One region of the Anaerostipes amylophilus genome, then DNA from elsewhere that is predicted to be linked to it. Evidence: riboswitches for the same ligand, from Rfam matches in the RefSeq annotation. Region 1 holds a riboswitch; each other region holds the start of a gene.
What was found. Region 1 has a riboswitch for cyclic di-GMP ahead of OCV53_RS11115 (response regulator). Riboswitches for the same ligand answer to the same signal wherever they lie in the genome.

Region 1 (5,802 bases):
GATCGCATACATTGCCATGGTATGCGTTGCCGCTGTAGCGCTCGGATTAAGTACATATGCTTGGTTTGTAAGTAATAATAATGTAGATGCAATTACAACAGATATTAGTGCACAGTCTAACTCTGCTTATCTTGTAATTCAGGAAGCAACTGCTGACAAAACAGCAACAGATAACACATCTGAATCTTCTGCAACAGCTGCAGAGGCAGTAACAAACCAGTATGCACATAAAGATACATTTTATATCGGTACTGGTGGATACGATGGCAGCTTTACGAATCTTAAAGTTGAAGATGTAAAAGTATCAGCAAAGGATAATGCTAAAGCAGATCTTAAAGATTGTGGTGTAACAGTTACATTTACTGCAACACCTTCTCAGCCAGGAAACAAAACACAGGCATAATTTAACTTTTCATACCCCACGGTTGTGGCGTGGGGTACATACCAAAGAGTAGAAGAGAAATTCTGCTTTTTGGTATGTAACGAATAATAGGGTTGAGGCAACCACTACAAACATCAGCGCAACTGCAAATGGTTTTATTCTCCAGATTGCAACTGCGGATCAAGGTCCACAACATGGTGGGGAACAAACTTCATTTAACGTAAATGTAAAACTGGCAGGTATTTCTGCTGAATAAGACAGCAAATATGAATTGAAAGGCCATGGCTTTTCTCTTTTTCTCCAAATTCCCCTATTGTCAACTATCCCCAATCTCCTCCACGCATTTTCGGTACATCTGATGAATTGCTATTTCACCGACTTCTGGTATAGTCATGTAACTGAAAAGAAAACTTCAGAAGGGAGAAATGCAATATGCGAAAAAAACAGGATATCATATGGGAGAGAAGCACACTATGGGAATCAGTGGAGAAATGGGTGAATAAGTATTTGAATAGTTACCACACTCTTTTTTATTGACGGACACACAAAAATAAGGATATAATCTGTATCAGAGAATTTACAGGGAGATAAATAAACATGAGTCAGGATATTATTAATAATCGTTTTTTTAGAAGAGTCGATATTTGCTATTGCCGATGGATACTGCGTGATCAATCTCACAAAGAATATCGTACGTGGTTCCATGTATCAGGTAGTTAATGGAAAAAAATATAATCTGAATGAACAATTAGGTTTGCCGGAAAATTCAAGCTTACAGAGTCTGGTAGATGCATGGGCATTGACCATACCTGAGGAAGATCTTAAAGATTTTCAGCACGAGTTTGACAGAGAACGATTATTAAATCGGTTTGAAAATGGTGAACGGCATATATCGTTCCGATACTGGACCAGGACTGCTACTTTTGAGCCCATGCTTGCAGAAGATCACATGGCCCTGTACCGTGAAGAGGAAACTGGAGATGTCATTGCAGTTAATTATGTTCTTGACCGTACAGAACATTACCGTTTAGAGGAAAAAGAGCGGGCACTGGAAAAATCAAACAGAGAGTATGCGAAGCTTCTGGCAGAAGAGAAAAAGCATAAGGCCATGATCGAGGAATTGACAAAGAAACTGCAAAGTCAGCTGGAGTTATTTACCGTATCCATCCCTGACGGTGTCAAAATCAGTAATGATGACCCAGAATACTCTTTCAAATATGTTTCAGAACAATTTGCAAATATGCTCGGTTACGCAACGCCAAAGGAACTGATGGATGCTTCTGGCGGTAATATTATCGGTCTTGCCCATCCAGATGACGTGAAGGTCGGACTTGCAGATGCATTAAATCAATATACTCATTCTGATCATTATGCTACTATTTACCGGATACGCTGTAAGGACGGCACATACAAATACATCGAAGATCGTGGACAGAAAGTAATAAAAGAAGACGGAACCATTGAACATTGGAATCTCATGCTGGATAAAAATGACTTCATGCACAAATCAATTGCATTGGAAAGTGAAAAGAAAGCAAATAAAAGCAAGTCTGATTTTCTCTCCAGGATGTCTCACGATATGAGAACCCCGCTGAATGGAATTATCGGATTGATGAAGATTGCTGAGAAACATTTTGATGACAGGGAATTGGTCCTGAAAAATTTCAGAAAAATGCAGGTAGCTGCAGACTATCTATTGTCTCTTATTAATGATATCCTTCAGATGAGCAAAATTGAAGATGGAAATGTACCTCTGACGCAGGAAATCATCAACTTTGAGGAATTAAGTCAGGATGTTCTGACTATCATAGAACAGCGGGCAAAAGACAGAGGAATCCAGATGCAGTTCCGTGCAAAAAAGGAAGGGCTTCGATATCCTTTTATTTATGGAAGTCCGGTACATTTAAGACAGATATTTCTTAATATTTATGGAAACTGTATTAAGTATAACCGGATTGGCGGCAAGATAATGACGGTGTCAGATTATACAGAAGCTGTTGACGGAATTACGACATATGAGTGGACCATAACTGATACTGGCATTGGTATGAGCAGGAAATACCAGGAGCATATATTTGAGCCGTTTTCGCAGGAAAGAGAGGATGCAAGAAGTACACAGCAGGGAATTGGACTGGGAATGGCGATTGTAAAAGGTCTGATTGAAAAGATGGGTGGAACTATTGAAGTTAAAAGCGAAGAAGGCATTGGCTCAACCTTTATCATCAGGATTCCGTTTAAACTTGCTCCCGCACCAGATACAGTAAAGAAAACAGCGGCACAGATGGATATCAGCGGATTAAACTTATTGCTGGTAGAGGACAATGAATTGAATGCAGAAATTACGGAAACGCTGTTGTCTGATGAAGGTGCAAATATGACAGTTGCAAGAGATGGATTGCAGGCGGTCAGAATGTTCCAGGAGAAATCGGAAGGTTATTTTGACGCAATTCTGATGGATATCATGATGCCTGTAATGGATGGGATTACTGCGACAAAAACAATCCGGTCACTGAAACATCCAGATGCTGAGACAACCCCGATTATTGCCATGACAGCAAATGCATTCAGAGAAGATAAAGAAAAGTGTCTGGCAGCAGGAATGAATGCTCACTTGGCAAAGCCTATAAAAATTGAAAACGTAAAGAGAATTTTGTGTGAATATTGTGTGTAGTGATTGCAACTTCTCAAATCCGTATACCTATTTTTCACGTTCTGTAGGATATTATAACGTAAATGTAAAACTGGCAGGTATTTCTGCTGAATAAGACAGCAAATCAGAAGATGGTGTGTATGGAAAATAATGATTACGGATTATTGTATGATGCAGCCGTTGCGTGGAAAGAACTAACAGAATATTATTATGTTTTTACATTTGGCTACAAACAGCAACTGTACACAATTCATCTATCATTTCCATCTGAAAAGGTTCCACATCTTGCAGCCAGTGAAATTGTAATAAATAATTTTATGGTGAGTGGTTTGGCGAGCCGATCGATAACTGACAATGCAGGCTGGCATACGCAAAATACACAGATTTTCTATTCAGCAATATTGACGTATGAAAAACTTTATGGTATTTTGTTTTTGATAAAAATAGAAATTATTTAAAGGCAAACCTGCTGAAAGGCAGGGACGCAAAGCCAGAAGGGGCTAAAGTCAGAAAGTTTGACCAGGTCAGCCGGTTGCCACTGTTTCCATATCATCATAATATATGGAAAAGATGTTTGAACAGAAGAGATTCCGATACCTTTTATACTATATAGATGTGTGATTTTAGAGAAATATAGTAGGGACACTGGCAGATTTTGGCAAGTGTCCTTTTTGTATGCAAAAATAGGTAACAAAACTAGCAGGGACAGGTTCTCTGTATACAGATAAAAGCAGGATAGTGAAGCATAAAACAGAGAGAGGATTTTTATAAAATGGAAAATTATGAGGACAAAATATATTCCTTAGGTGAGACTGTAACGGGACAGACACAGACCATGTCACAGGCCGTACAGAAAACACTGGAAAATAATGGTGGAGTAGGTATAATGACAGGATCTTATGACCCAAACCTGTCTATTTTGTCTGTGAATAATCTGCTGTTGCATAGTACAGGATATACATTCGATACTTTCATGGAACAGACAAAAGGCTCATTGAGAAACTTCTTTTATGGTGAGGAAGATATACTGGAGCGAGACCGTTTTTGGCAGCTTCACGGAACAGGGGAAGCACAGATCCTTGCAGCAGACGGTACAGTGAAAAATGTACGGCTTTGTAAAGAGGATGCGACAGATGAGGCGGGCAGACAGATCTGGGTTATGTCCGTACAGGTCAACTGGGATCATGTAAATTTGACACTGCTCAATGAGGCTATCTATTCCGGCTTCTGGTATTTTGACTGTGACGAAAACAGTGAGATTGTGAATGCAAACTGGAGTCATGAATTCCGAAAAATGCTTGGCTATCATAACACTTTGGACTTTCCGAATAAACTGGAATCCTGGTCAGATCTTCTGCATCCACAGGATAAAGAAAGAGTAATGGTGCAGCTTCAGGCGGCAATTAAGGATAAGACGAACCAGATAAAATACCAGGTAGAGTATCGTATGAGAATGAAGGATAATCAATACCAGTGGTTTCGGGCATCGGCAGAAGTAATACGCCGTCTGGATGGTTCTGCCAGCAGAATTGCCGGGATTTTTATTAACATTGATGGGGAGAAAAAAGAAATCATGCAGGCACAAAAATCTGCTGCTTTCCACCGGGCTTTTACGAAAGCAGATTTGTGCGAGTATTATGTGAATCTGGAAGCAAATACTTTTGATACCTTTAAGGTTGAACCGTCCCTGATGACCGTCTTTGAACAGAGTCATACGTGGGATGAATTGATCCGGCATTTTGTGGATTCCTATGTTGTGGAGATAGATAAGAAGGCGGTATCCTCTTTTTACGACCGTGGTTATATTGCAGAAAGGCTGAAGGGTCTGGAAACCGAATTGGATTTGGAGTGCCGTATCACTCTGAATGGAGAAGAACGATGGGTCCGCAATGTGGTCATACGTGGCGAGATAGAGGATTCAGAATATGCCATGATCTTTCTGCGTGATATCACAGAGGCAAAGGTAGAGAGCGCACGGCATCTGCAGATGGCAGCGGATAATGCTTCCATGGAGCAGCTGATCCAGAGTATTGTGCGTCTGGTTGACCGCTTTGTTGTCTGTGATCTGGAAAATGACAAATATGAATTCTACAATCTGAATGGACATATGATATATAAACCTCTGGGATTTTATCATGATTTTCAGATGCAGGTTCTTGAAAAATATAAGACACTGGAACCATTGGAAACTATAGATATCCTGATAGCCCCGGATAATATTCAGAAAAAACTGAAAAGTGAAAATGATATTTATAAGTTTGAGTATTGCAGCCTGGATGAAAAGACTTATAAAATCGCTTCTTATATTCCCTTGGAATGGAAGAACGGAAAGCTGGAAAAGGTATTGCTGGCATCCATGGATGTGACACAGGAGAAGAAAGCAGAGATTGAATCCCGTCAGGCACTGAAAGAGGCTTACCGGTCCGCAGAAAATGCAAATCGTGCGAAAACAGAATTCCTTTCCAATATGTCCCATGATATCCGGACACCAATGAATTCGATTGTGGGTCTGACGGCAATCGCAGGAGCAAATGTTGAGAGCCAGGACAGAGTCATTGAATGTCTCAGCAAGATCACAGAATCAAGCCGCCATCTGCTGGGGCTGATCAATGAAGTGCTGGATATGGCACGTATTGAAAGTGGAAAAATGACACTGGCACAGGAAGATTTCAATCTGTCAGATCTGGTAGATAATCTTATTACACTTACGAAACCGGTGCTTGATGAACATAAACATAATTTTGATATACACATCAATCATATTGAACAT
Region 2 (5,802 bases), on a different contig from region 1:
TCATTTTCCAGCTTTCTGATCTGCTTTGACAATGCACCTTGTGTCATATTACAAGAATACCCAGCCTCTGTGAAATTCTTTTGTCTGCATAATTCCATATAATAATATAGCTGTTGTATTTCCATTTTTATAATCCTCTTTTATTTTCATATATTTCATTTTACACTTTTTATTCTCATTTTTCATCATACTCAATCACTTTTAGCTGCTATTTTCTGTATATATTCCTACATGGAATATATCAAGTCTTAACTGGAATTGCAATACTTACTTCTACCTCTATATAATAAGAACACAAAAGGGAAATAAATTTATGAAAATATAGAATTTTGATAGAAAGGATGGATAAAAATATGAAAAACGAAAAAACTTTTTTCTACCATAGATTATTGTTTTATATTTTAGGACTGCTGATCATGTCTGTTGGTTCTAATTTATTTTTAAAAGCAACTCTTGGAGTTGCCCCAAGCTGTACAATGGCTTTAACTTTAAGTTATCTCTCCCCTGTTCACAGCTATGCTTTATTTAATTTTCTGATCAACTCAACATTTTTGATCTGTGAAGCAGTGGTTCTCCGTGAATTCGGGAAAATACAGTTTATTCAACTTGGGTTGACATTTGTTTATTCTTTATTTATTGAATTTACTTCTTATGGTTTATTCTTTATCGAGCCTCATGGTCTTGCAGCAAAGATCTTATTATCTGTTATTGCATGTGCAGTTTTATCTACAGGTGTTGGATTTACAATTAGTTCTGGATTTGCTGTTATGCCAATGGAAGGTCTTGTTAAGAGTATCGCTGAGAAGAAAAATGTAAGCTTTGGTGCCGTGAGAGTTTGTCTGGAAGTTTTATTTACAGTATGTTCTGCTGTCGCTTCTTTTGTTTTACTTCCAGAATTACCATCTGTTGGAATCGGAACTGTGATCGCTGCTTTCTTAAGCGGAAATATTACAAATGTATTTTCTTCACTGTTCCACAAAAGAATCAATGCTTACTTAGGATTTCAGGCATAATTTTTAACTTTAACAATATACAATAATATGCAGTAAAAAACCGTAATCACTACAAAAACTATTAGTGATTACGGTTTTTTATCATACTCTTTTATTATAAATGCTAAGTAATCTTCTAAATGATCTGATGACAGATATCATTCAAACAACATCTCTCACAATGTGGTTTCGTTCTTGCCGTGCAGACATCTCTTCCATGCCATACAAGTCTGTGACAAAAATCACTACCTTCTTCTGGAGGAATGATCTCCCATAATGCCATCTCCACTTTCTTTGGGTCTTTAATTCCATCAACCAAACCAATTCTATTCACAAGACGGATACAATGCGTATCTGTTACGATCGCAGGTTTTCCAAACACATCTCCCATGATCAGATTGGCACTTTTTCTTCCAACACCTGGCAGACTTAAAATAGATTTGAAATCTGTTGGGATGTTACAATCATATTCATCTCTTAAAACTTTCATGCATTTACTGATATCTCTCGCTTTGCTTTTTCCAAGTCCGCATGGACGTACAATTTCCTCAATATCTGCGACATCTGCTGCCGCTAATGCTTCTACAGTTGGATATTTTTCAAACAATCCTTTGACTACAACATTAACTCTTGCATCTGTACACTGGGCTGCAAGTCTTACACTGACTAATAATTTCCATGCCTGATCATATTCCAGTGTACAATCCGCATCTGGATATTCATTTTTCAAACGTTCAATTACTTCTAATGCTAATTCTTTTTTGTTCATTGATTGCAAATCCTCCCTAAAAGCTGTTTGGTTATTTTTGTTATTTTAGCACTGGAAAGAAAATTGGTCAAATTACAGATATCTCTGCATGATCTCGCACAAACGATTCATCTCCCAAGGTTTTGCAATATGCTCCTTCATTCCTGCATTTTTCGCCATTACAACATCTTCTGCAAATGCATTGGCAGTCATTGCTATGATCGGTATTTGTTTTTCTCTATATTTTCTGTGGGAACGGATTGCTGCCGTTGCTTCGTATCCATTCATTACAGGCATATGAATATCCATAAAGATCAAGTCATAAAAACCACTTGGTGCATTTGCAAATTTTTCAACGGCTTCTTTTCCATTTTCTGCAGTCTCAATGTTAGCCTCTTTATTGGATTTCCCTTCAATGATATTTTTTAGTGTTGCTGTAAGCCTTGATCTGAATAATGATTTTGCTATAAATTCATCAACTCCAGCCTCTCTTGCCTCTGCTTCGATCTCCGAATAATCATATGCCGATAAGATAATGATCGTCACATCATTTCCAAAAAACTTCTATTTTCCCCATAAAATAAATTTTTAAGTGAACCTTTGGTAATTTCCATAAACTCCTTGTAATCATATCCAAGATTATAAAGTAAAAATCCACTGACATTCGTAATTGTCAGATTCTCATCATAATGTCCTGTCATAAATCCAACTGCATGATTATTACGGATCACGTCTTTGATCATCTCATAACTATTCTCCTCCAAGTTTGAATCACCCACAGAATATATTATTTCTTCCCTAAATAACTCCTTATTCATTATTTCCTATTCCTTATTCATACTCTTTTTATCTATGTCAAATACTTTCTTGATATCTTCAAACATGTAAAAAACACTATAGATAAATATATCTACAGTGTCCCCTGCACTCTTATTATACAATGTGCAACTGGCTGCCATGTCAAAGGCCCTATAGCTTTGCGTCACAGCCTTTCGACTGCTTTGCCGTTATATCTTTCTTTCGTTCAATATATTTTAATCCTTCATATCCAACAACTGATGTTGTATACACGCGATCTTGATAACTCTCTCTTGGCGGCATGATACAGTTTGTTGTAAATAATCCATCCATTACCAATCGGTCGGCTTCTTTGGTCCGGTGTGTATTTGTAACTGCTTTCCACAGACACCTGTTACCACACATCCTTTATTGCCTGCTGTCTGCTGGCATTGAAAACAAAATATATCTGGCATCTTATTTCTCTCCTTTTTTATTTGTTAATAGAAATAAGATGTGCAAAATTCTCTGTGACTATTCGTATTAATTTCTTTTCCATATCCTGATTTAAAACTCTCTTAGGAATAATAAGTGCTTCTATGGAACTAATATAAATGTAAAAAGCCGTCTCTGTTTCACAAACATTTTCTACCTTTTGATAATCTACTTTCACTTCCTGGCCTTTTGTTATCTCTATAATCTGATCTTCCGTAAAAGTTAATGTTATTTCTTCTGCAAATGGTAGTCCTTCTGTTTCTATCATTTTAAGAATTGTCTTGCGAATACCTCTTTTCATAATCTTTTTAGCCTGTGCTACACATACAATTGAAAAAATGCATAATACAATTACTTCTGTAATGATCAACATTTTTTCTGCTCTTGCCAAAATGAAAATTACTATCGCAAGAACACTGATCATTGGTCCTGCTAGTTTTAGAAAAAACAGATTTCTCTTTCCTACCTCTGAATGAATTAACTGATGAAATTCGTTGAATTCTATGTAGTCTTCGTCTGTTAATTTGTAATTTAGTTGCAGCATATTCCTTCCCCCCCTGCTTTATTTTTAAGATAACGCATATACTTTAATCAAAAAAGATCCAGAGAGTACCATTCTCTGAATCTTTTATTATGCTTATCTCCTAAAAACTATACTTATAGTTTACATATGTTCCCGAAAATAGTCATGAAAATACTGCATAACCTTCACCAACAGATCCTGTTCCTGCTCATTTAACGTATCAAGCAGTCTCTGGATCATCTGTTTATGAAATTCTCTATGATGATTGTATGCTTTTCTCCCTTTCTCAGAAAGTGATATATAAACAACCCTTCGGTCTCTCTCCCCACGTTTGCGGATCACATATCCTTTCTTCAAAAGATTACTGATAGCGGTTGTAAGTGTCCCAACCGTAATATTTAAATCTCTAGCAATCGTTGACATATTCTTAGGTTTCTTAATCCCGATCGCATCAATAATATGCAGATCTTTATTTGAAATATCCTTAAACTCATCCGTGATCACGGCTTTCTCTTCTTCATACGAAATTCCGTGGAATAAGTCTACCACCATATTATTTAAACGATCCTTATCCAATTAATCCACCTCCTAAAAACAACGATTTAAGAGTATTATACCTTTAATTGTTGGAATTTTCCACTTCTAAATTGTGTGCTTCACCGATTACTTTTGCTAATGCTTCTTTCGCCTGTGTTGGCAGTGCATTGTATCCACCATCTTCTACGTCTTTCTCGAAGACAAAATTTAATCTGTCTGTCATTCTTGCTTTTAATGTCTCTACATAATTCATATCGCTGAAGTCTGAAACATATCCTTCCATCTCAAGCACTTCAATATCTGTAAATGGTCCCCACTGTTTGAATTCTCCAGTTCCTTCTACAACCTGTTCAATAGCAGAAATTGTTGTTGCAGGTTTGATATCTTTACCCATGAAATCGCCTGTATTGATGATATAGCAGTCCACATTTCTTTCTTTTACAAGTTTTCTAAATTTCTTATAGTCATTTACAAGAGGATATGTTCTAAATGGGTTTGCGTATGGTTCTACAACCAGACGGTTTGGATCAACTCCAGGAGCTAAACGTTCTGCACTGCTTCGTTTTGTTGCAAGTGTTGCTCCCATAACAGATGCTAAGGATGCTCCCTTGATCTTAACGATTGGTGGGATTGTTGGGTCTTTCATGATCCAGAAGATTGCATTTACTGGATCATTGATCTTATCTACACGGTTTGGTGACCATAATTTGGACTTAATCGCACGACCATTTCCGTTACGGATATCTTCTGTGACAAGAACGACTTTTCCTTCGCTGTCTCTTGTTGCTGAGCAGTTCTGTGCTGTTAACAGATATTTATTATCTGGGCATCCTGTTGGATAGTCTGCTGTCTTATCAAAATATGTTGGTTCCATTGCGATAGATGCACCTGTTTCTGTGTTGATGATAAATGCATCGTCATGCAGAACCTGAATTTCTTCGTATTTGTTATTATGTGTTGCATGTGTTAATGTGGATTTTCCGGATCCTGATAATCCGAAGAAAGATGCTACAAATTTTTCTCCGTTATCTAATTTGAATTCTTTCTGTCCACCATGGCAGGAAGCATATCCGTTACGGTTTGCGATCGCCCATGCGATTGTTAATGTACCTTTCTTATGTTCTCCAAAGTATTTCATACCAAGAAGTGCAGCACAGTTTGTATCTGTATTAAAATATGTTAATCCTAAAGGATGTTCTTCATGTGTCCACTGTGGGTCTGAGAAAATATAGATATCTGTCTCATCAGCAATTGGCTGTGAATTCTTATACATTTCATTGTATTTAGGATTCATATACTGGAAGTTTAACATCCATGAATATAAGATATTTTCTTCTCCTTCTGGAATTAAAAGATGTGCTTTTACCATAAATTCAGGATCTAATCCGATATATACCTGCGCATGATATAATGTCGTCCATCTTGTATCATAGATCGCATCCATCAGTTTCAGATCCAGATCATTTGTATCAACACCAGGTTCACTGGAAATTCTTCTTGCAGCCGCGCAGCGTCCAGTCACTGAGCCATCGTTAAATAACAGAACTTTGGAACCTTCATCTAAACCAATTGCTTCTGGTTTATATACTGGCATATCTGTAACGATCGTTCCAGGAGAATTCTTTGCTAATTCATAAGCCTGTTTTAAATCTGTTACCTCTACGACGTTGTTCCCATAAAATGCTGCTTCGATAATGGATCTTGTTTTTGAAAATCCAGGCTTTCCTTTT
Region 3 (5,802 bases), on a different contig from region 1:
AAGATGAATATGGAGCTGAAGTTACAGTTCTTACAATGGGACTTCCAAAAGCTGACGAAGTTCTTCGTGAAGCTATGGCAATGGGTGCTGACAAAGGTATCCTTGTAACTGACAGAGTATTAGGAGGAGCTGACACATGGGCAACTTCTACTACATTAGCTGGAGCATTAAGAAATCTTGATTATGACCTGATCATCACAGGACGTCAGGCTATCGATGGTGATACAGCTCAGGTTGGACCACAGATTTCTGAACATCTTGATATTCCAGTTATCTCTTATGCAGAAGACATTAAAATTGACGGTGACAGCGTAGTTGTTCAGCGTCAGTATGAAGATAGATACCACATCTTAAAAGCTAAAATGCCTTGCTTAGTTACAGCATTAGCTGAATTAAACGAGCCAAGATATATGACTCCAGGTGGAATCTTTGATGCATATGATGCAGAAGTAACTGTTTGGGGAAGAAAAGACCTTAAAGATGTAGATGATTCTAACCTTGGTCTTGCTGGATCTCCAACTAAGATCGCAAAAGCATCTGACAAAGTAAGAAAAGGTGCTGGAGAAAAAGTTACACTTGATCCAGAAGAAGCAGTAGATTATATCATGGATAAATTAGCTGAAAAACATGTAATTTAGTGAAAAGGAAAAGTGGTGAATAAAATGGGTTTAGAAGAATATAGAGGCGTATACGTCTTTGCACAGCAGGTAGATAACGAATTAAGCGGAATCGCATTCGAATTACTTGGAAAAGCAAAAGACTTAGCAAAAGACTTAGATACAGACGTAACTGCTGTTCTTGTAGGTTCTGACGTTAAAGGATTAGTAGATGATCTTGCAAAATACGGTGCTGATAAAGTAATCGTAGTTGACGATCCAGAATTAAAAGAATACAGAACAGAACCATATACACATGCATTAGCATCTGTAATCAATGAATACAAACCAGAAATTATGTTAGTTGGTGCGACAGCAATTGGTCGTGACCTTGGACCTCGTGTATCTGCACGTGTTCAGACAGGTTTAACAGCTGACTGTACAGTTCTTGAAATCGGTGATTTCCCATTAAGAGCAATCCCAGGAAAAGAACAGAAACATAATCAGTTATTAATGACTCGTCCAGCATTCGGTGGAAACACAATCGCAACAATCGCTTGCCCAGACAACAGACCTCAGATGGCAACAGTTCGTCCTGGTGTTATGCAGAAGATCGATCCTATTGAAGGAGCAAAAGCTGAAGTTATCGAATACAATCCTGGATTTACTCCAGACAACAAATACGTTGAAATCGTTGATATCGTTAAATCTGTTACAGATACAGTAGATATCATGGACGCTAAGATCTTAGTATCTGGTGGACGTGGAGTTGGAGAAGAAGGATTCGGAATGTTAAGAGAATTAGCAGATGTTCTTGGAGGAGAAGTAAGCTGTTCTCGTGCCGTTGTAGATAACGGATGGCAGCCAAGAGATATTCAGGTTGGACAGACAGGAAAAACTGTACGTCCTAACGTATACTTCGCAATCGGTATTTCTGGAGCAATCCAGCATGTTGCAGGTATGGAAGAATCTGATATCATCATTGCAATCAACAAAGATGAGACAGCTCCTATCTTTGATGTAGCTGATTACGGAATCGTTGGAGACTTAAACAAGATCGTACCAGCTTTAACAGAAAAATTAAGAGCAGTTGTTAAATAATCAACTTTTGAGAATTTAATCCTTAAGTAGTCCGCGGTAATTTTATCGCGGACTTTTTATATGTATAAGGAAAGAAAACTATTATAAATATTAATAACTAAGAAAAAGATGATTGACATTATTTATGAATCATGATATTATATATGTAAATAAAAGTTCATATTTATTCATAGGGCAAACCTGTTGAAAGGCAGGGACGCAAAGCCAAAGGGTCTAAGGTCTTTTTAGAGATTATGACAGCCGGTTGCCACATTTAACATTAAGGGAATGTGATATGGATATTTTATCCTGATAGAGGCAACCGTTATAGATTATGAGATTATTCTATATACGGTTTTTTATTTTTAGGAAATAGGGAGCCTGAAGATAACATTTTGCCACGAGTAAGATATCAATGAGTGGATCCTATAGAGAATATGGAATTTTACATTTCTCACTGATTTGTTTTTGTGAAGGGGTTCGCAGAAAGAATCACTGACAGTGGGTTGCCAGTTTTATGTAGTGAGGATACATGGGGATTTTTCATATTAGCAGAAGTCATGGTGTAGGGAACCATGACTTTTTTGTTATAAAATTTTTTTCTGCGAACCAGGATTATCTTTTGCCTAAAAAGAGTCGATATGATAAAATACAAGGAATAAAAACAAAAAGGAGATAAAGATGGAACATATACAGAAAGACGATATTATCATCAGAAAAGGAATTTTACATATATTAGATAGTCATACAGGTTACCTTGGGCTATCCAGCCAGCTTCTTGATATGGGACCAGATCTTATGGAATTTGTCAGAGGGCATATTTTTAAGATTATGGAAAGTGATGATGCGAAAAGATGTCAGTTTGATGGCAGTGTTTCACCAATTTTAAGTCTGTTAGAAAGCATGGATGAGACCGATGACGAGAGTTTTATTGAGGCAACGAGAATACTTGGAGAAAATTTATTTGACATCATGTGTGATAGTGTTACAATCCCAGCAGGAGATTTACTTTGTGTTACATTTCAAGTTCAAAGTGTAGTTCATCTGGCATTGCTAAAAATGAATTATAAGGTGACATATGTGCATCAGGAAGAAGAAGATGTACAGGCAAATGATATCGTGAAACAAAGAGTTATGCCGACAGATTCGGCAAAACTTACAGAAGCAGTTATTATTGATCTGTCAGAATATAAAGTGCGATTGGTAGAAAAGAAATATGAGATGTTAAATGGAGATAAGATCAATTATCTGTCAGAACGTTTTTTACAATGTTATGCAGATCTTGCACCAAAAAAGAAATTTCAGATTTTAAATAAAGTCATCAATGATATCAACAATCATTATCCAGAAGATGGTATTGCAAAAAGGCTGGATATGAAAAGCCGTTTAAGAGAAGAATTTTCAGAGAATCAGGCGTTTAAAGTTAATGAGATCGGAGATAAACTTTTTGGAAATCATCAAGGAAAGAAACAGGAATTTGATGAGAAGATTGAACGATACGATATGCAGTATGATACATTTACTGTAGCAAAGGAAAATACAGTAAAGAGACTTGAATATCAGATGCTAGAAACAGATACAGGGATTGAGATTAAGATTCCAATGGAAGAATATAATATGAAAGATAATGTTGAGATCATTGAAGAATCAGGTGGTGGAAGCACGATCATCATTAAGAATATTGAGAGCGTAAAAATTAAATAAAAACAAATCCCGAATCCAACAGAATGAATGGATTCGGGATTTTTAAAATTTGGAAAATTTAAAAAACTATTAAACCTCTTTTGGAAGTTTATTTATTAGATCTTCTCCAGATATGAGCAGTTTCAGCATCTTTGATCAGCTGGTCTCTGAAGTCTGGATGAGCGATGTTAATTAATGCTTCAGCACGTTCCCATGTAGACTTACCTTTTAAGTTAGCCATACCATATTCGGTAACAATATAGTGAGCATTTGCACGAGTATCAGTAACGATAGATCCATTATGTAATGTAGGAAGGATTCTTGAGAATGTCTCACCTTTCTTATTTGTGAAAGTAGAAGACAAGCATACGAAACTCTTACCACCATTAGATAAGTGAGCACCCATAACGAAGTCAAGCTGTCCGCCGGCACCACTGATCTGACGAATTCCTGAAGATTCAGCACTGATCTGTCCATAAAGGTCAATATCTACCGCATTATTGATAGAGATAAAGTTATCAATGGATGAAATAGTAGCAATGCTGTTTGTATAATCAACAGGAGCACTCATGCATGCTGGGTTATCATTTAAATAATCATATAACTTCTTAGTACCTGCTGCGAAAGCATATGTCTGACGATAACGATCGATGTTTTTATTAGCTCCAGTAATCTTACCAGCTTTTGCAATATCAACGAACGCATCAACGTACATTTCTGTATGAACACCTAAGTCCTTTAAGTCAGATTCTGCGATCAGAGATCCAACGGCATTTGGCATACCACCAATACCAAGCTGTAAACAAGCTCCATCAGGAATCTGATCAACGATCAGTTTTGCAACTGCCTGATCAACTTCAGTCGCAGCTCCTCCGCCACCTAATTCATCGATTGCTGGATTATTTCCTTCAACGATCATATCAACTTTGGAAATATGGATTCCTTCTTCAAATCCTCCAAGGCAACGAGGCATATTCTCATTAACCTCAACGATAACGCATTTTGCTTTCTCAAGCATAGCAGCTGTATGAGATGCACTAGGACCAAAGTTGAAATATCCGTGAGCATCCATAGGTGCAACCTGCATCATAACGACATCAGTTTCTGGAAGATAATCACGATAGTAGCTTGGTAATTCAGAGTAACGAATTGGTGCATAGAAAGAGAATCCTTCATTGATCCATTTTCTTTCTAAACCACCCATGTGCCAGGAATTCCATGTGAAATGGTCCGCTGGATTTTCAATCTGAGTGATTGCCAGTGGGCGCATAACGATACCACCATGGATCTGGATATTTTCAAGATCTGGCATACGTTTTGCCAGTGCTTCATCTAAAGCTACTGGAGTTGTTACGCACCATCCATATTCCAGACGGTCTCCAGATTTTACAACCTTAACTGCTTCATCTGCTGTTGTTAATTTTTTTTGATATTCTTGCGTGAATGACATAATAAGTCCTCCTAAAAATAAATTAGATGAAATCTAAGTTTCATTGTTAACACACTAGTTATATTTTATCATTTTGAATGTGTAAGTACAAGAGAAAATGTTAAAAAATTATCAAAGTATCTTAAAAAAACCAAAAAAATTATGAAAATTGATTCTATAAAAATACATAAAAGTATAAAAAAACAGTAGTTATTTTAGAAAGATTGCACTATAATAGGAAGTTGTATTTAGGAGGGATAAAACAAATGGAAAATAAAAAACTAACATGGAAACATTATCTTGGAATTGCAGTTGTTGCGGTACTGGTAATCTATTTTGTGATTGGTTTTTACTTCAGTAAGAAATTCTTCTGGGGAACTAAGATCAATGGAATGAATGTTGCTGGAAAGACAGCAGATGAAGTTGTTGAGATTTTCAATAAGAATGCAAGTGACTATTCTTTAACTATCAAGGAAAGAAAAGGAAAGACAGAAACATTAACAAGTGATCAGGTTAAAACCAAGTTTGAAGGTGCCGATGAGATTAAACAGATTAAAGAAGATCAAGGATCATTTGGATGGATTAAAGGACTATTTGGTACAGAACATTATGACAATGTGACAATGTATTCTTATGATACAAAGTCTTTCAATAAAGCATATAAGAAACTAGATGCATTCAATAGTAAGAAGATGATCAAGACGGCGAATGCAAAACCAGTATATAAAGATGGAAAATTCATCATCCAGAAAGAAGAGGAAGGAACAGAACTTAAGGAAGATATAGCAGCAAAGAAGATTGGACAAGCTGTCAAAGATGGAATTCCTTCAATTTCTCTGGATAAAGAGAACTGCTATAACAATCCAGAATATACATCTAAGAGTGACAAGCTTGTAAGTCTTACAAAAGAGATGAACAAGAAGTTAAAAGGAAGTATTACATATAAATTTGGAAAACAGGTAGTTGTTCTTGATAAGAATACATACAGTAGCTGGTTAAAGACCAAGAAAGATT

Region 2: linked by a shared signal. The riboswitch ahead of OCV53_RS09170 (hypothetical protein) and the one ahead of OCV53_RS11115 (response regulator) in region 1 are both predicted to bind cyclic di-GMP.
Region 3: linked by a shared signal. The riboswitch ahead of OCV53_RS04795 (nucleoid-associated protein) and the one ahead of OCV53_RS11115 (response regulator) in region 1 are both predicted to bind cyclic di-GMP.

Annotation. Positions count from the first base shown of each region.
Region 1 covers NZ_JAOQJG010000007.1:175,019-180,820, reverse strand. The annotation lists gene OCV53_RS11130 (hypothetical protein) at 17-403, shown strand; gene OCV53_RS11125 (hybrid sensor histidine kinase/response regulator) at 1,050-3,053, shown strand; gene OCV53_RS11120 (PBECR4 domain-containing protein) at 3,173-3,490, shown strand; cyclic di-GMP riboswitch class I at 3,482-3,572, shown strand; gene OCV53_RS11115 (response regulator) at 3,805-5,802, shown strand, end outside.
Region 2 covers NZ_JAOQJG010000005.1:258,577-264,378, forward strand. The annotation lists gene OCV53_RS09150 (LysR family transcriptional regulator) at 1-125, opposite strand, end outside; gene OCV53_RS09155 (YczE/YyaS/YitT family protein) at 354-1,013, shown strand; gene OCV53_RS09160 (endonuclease III domain-containing protein) at 1,129-1,761, opposite strand; gene OCV53_RS12255 (response regulator) at 1,834-2,286, opposite strand; gene OCV53_RS09170 (hypothetical protein) at 2,283-2,558, opposite strand; cyclic di-GMP riboswitch class I at 2,681-2,756, opposite strand; partial or broken gene OCV53_RS12460 (hypothetical protein) at 2,812-2,871, opposite strand; gene OCV53_RS09180 (hypothetical protein) at 2,871-2,993, opposite strand; gene OCV53_RS09185 (YcxB family protein) at 3,011-3,556, opposite strand; gene OCV53_RS09190 (MarR family winged helix-turn-helix transcriptional regulator) at 3,677-4,087, opposite strand; gene OCV53_RS09195 (phosphoenolpyruvate carboxykinase (ATP)) at 4,155-5,802, opposite strand, start outside.
Region 3 covers NZ_JAOQJG010000003.1:66,760-72,561, forward strand. The annotation lists gene OCV53_RS04785 (electron transfer flavoprotein subunit beta/FixA family protein) at 1-638, shown strand, start outside; gene OCV53_RS04790 (electron transfer flavoprotein subunit alpha/FixB family protein) at 663-1,697, shown strand; cyclic di-GMP riboswitch class I at 1,861-1,949, shown strand; gene OCV53_RS04795 (nucleoid-associated protein) at 2,358-3,380, shown strand; gene OCV53_RS04800 (butyryl-CoA:acetate CoA-transferase) at 3,469-4,809, opposite strand; gene OCV53_RS04805 (L,D-transpeptidase family protein) at 5,055-5,802, shown strand, end outside.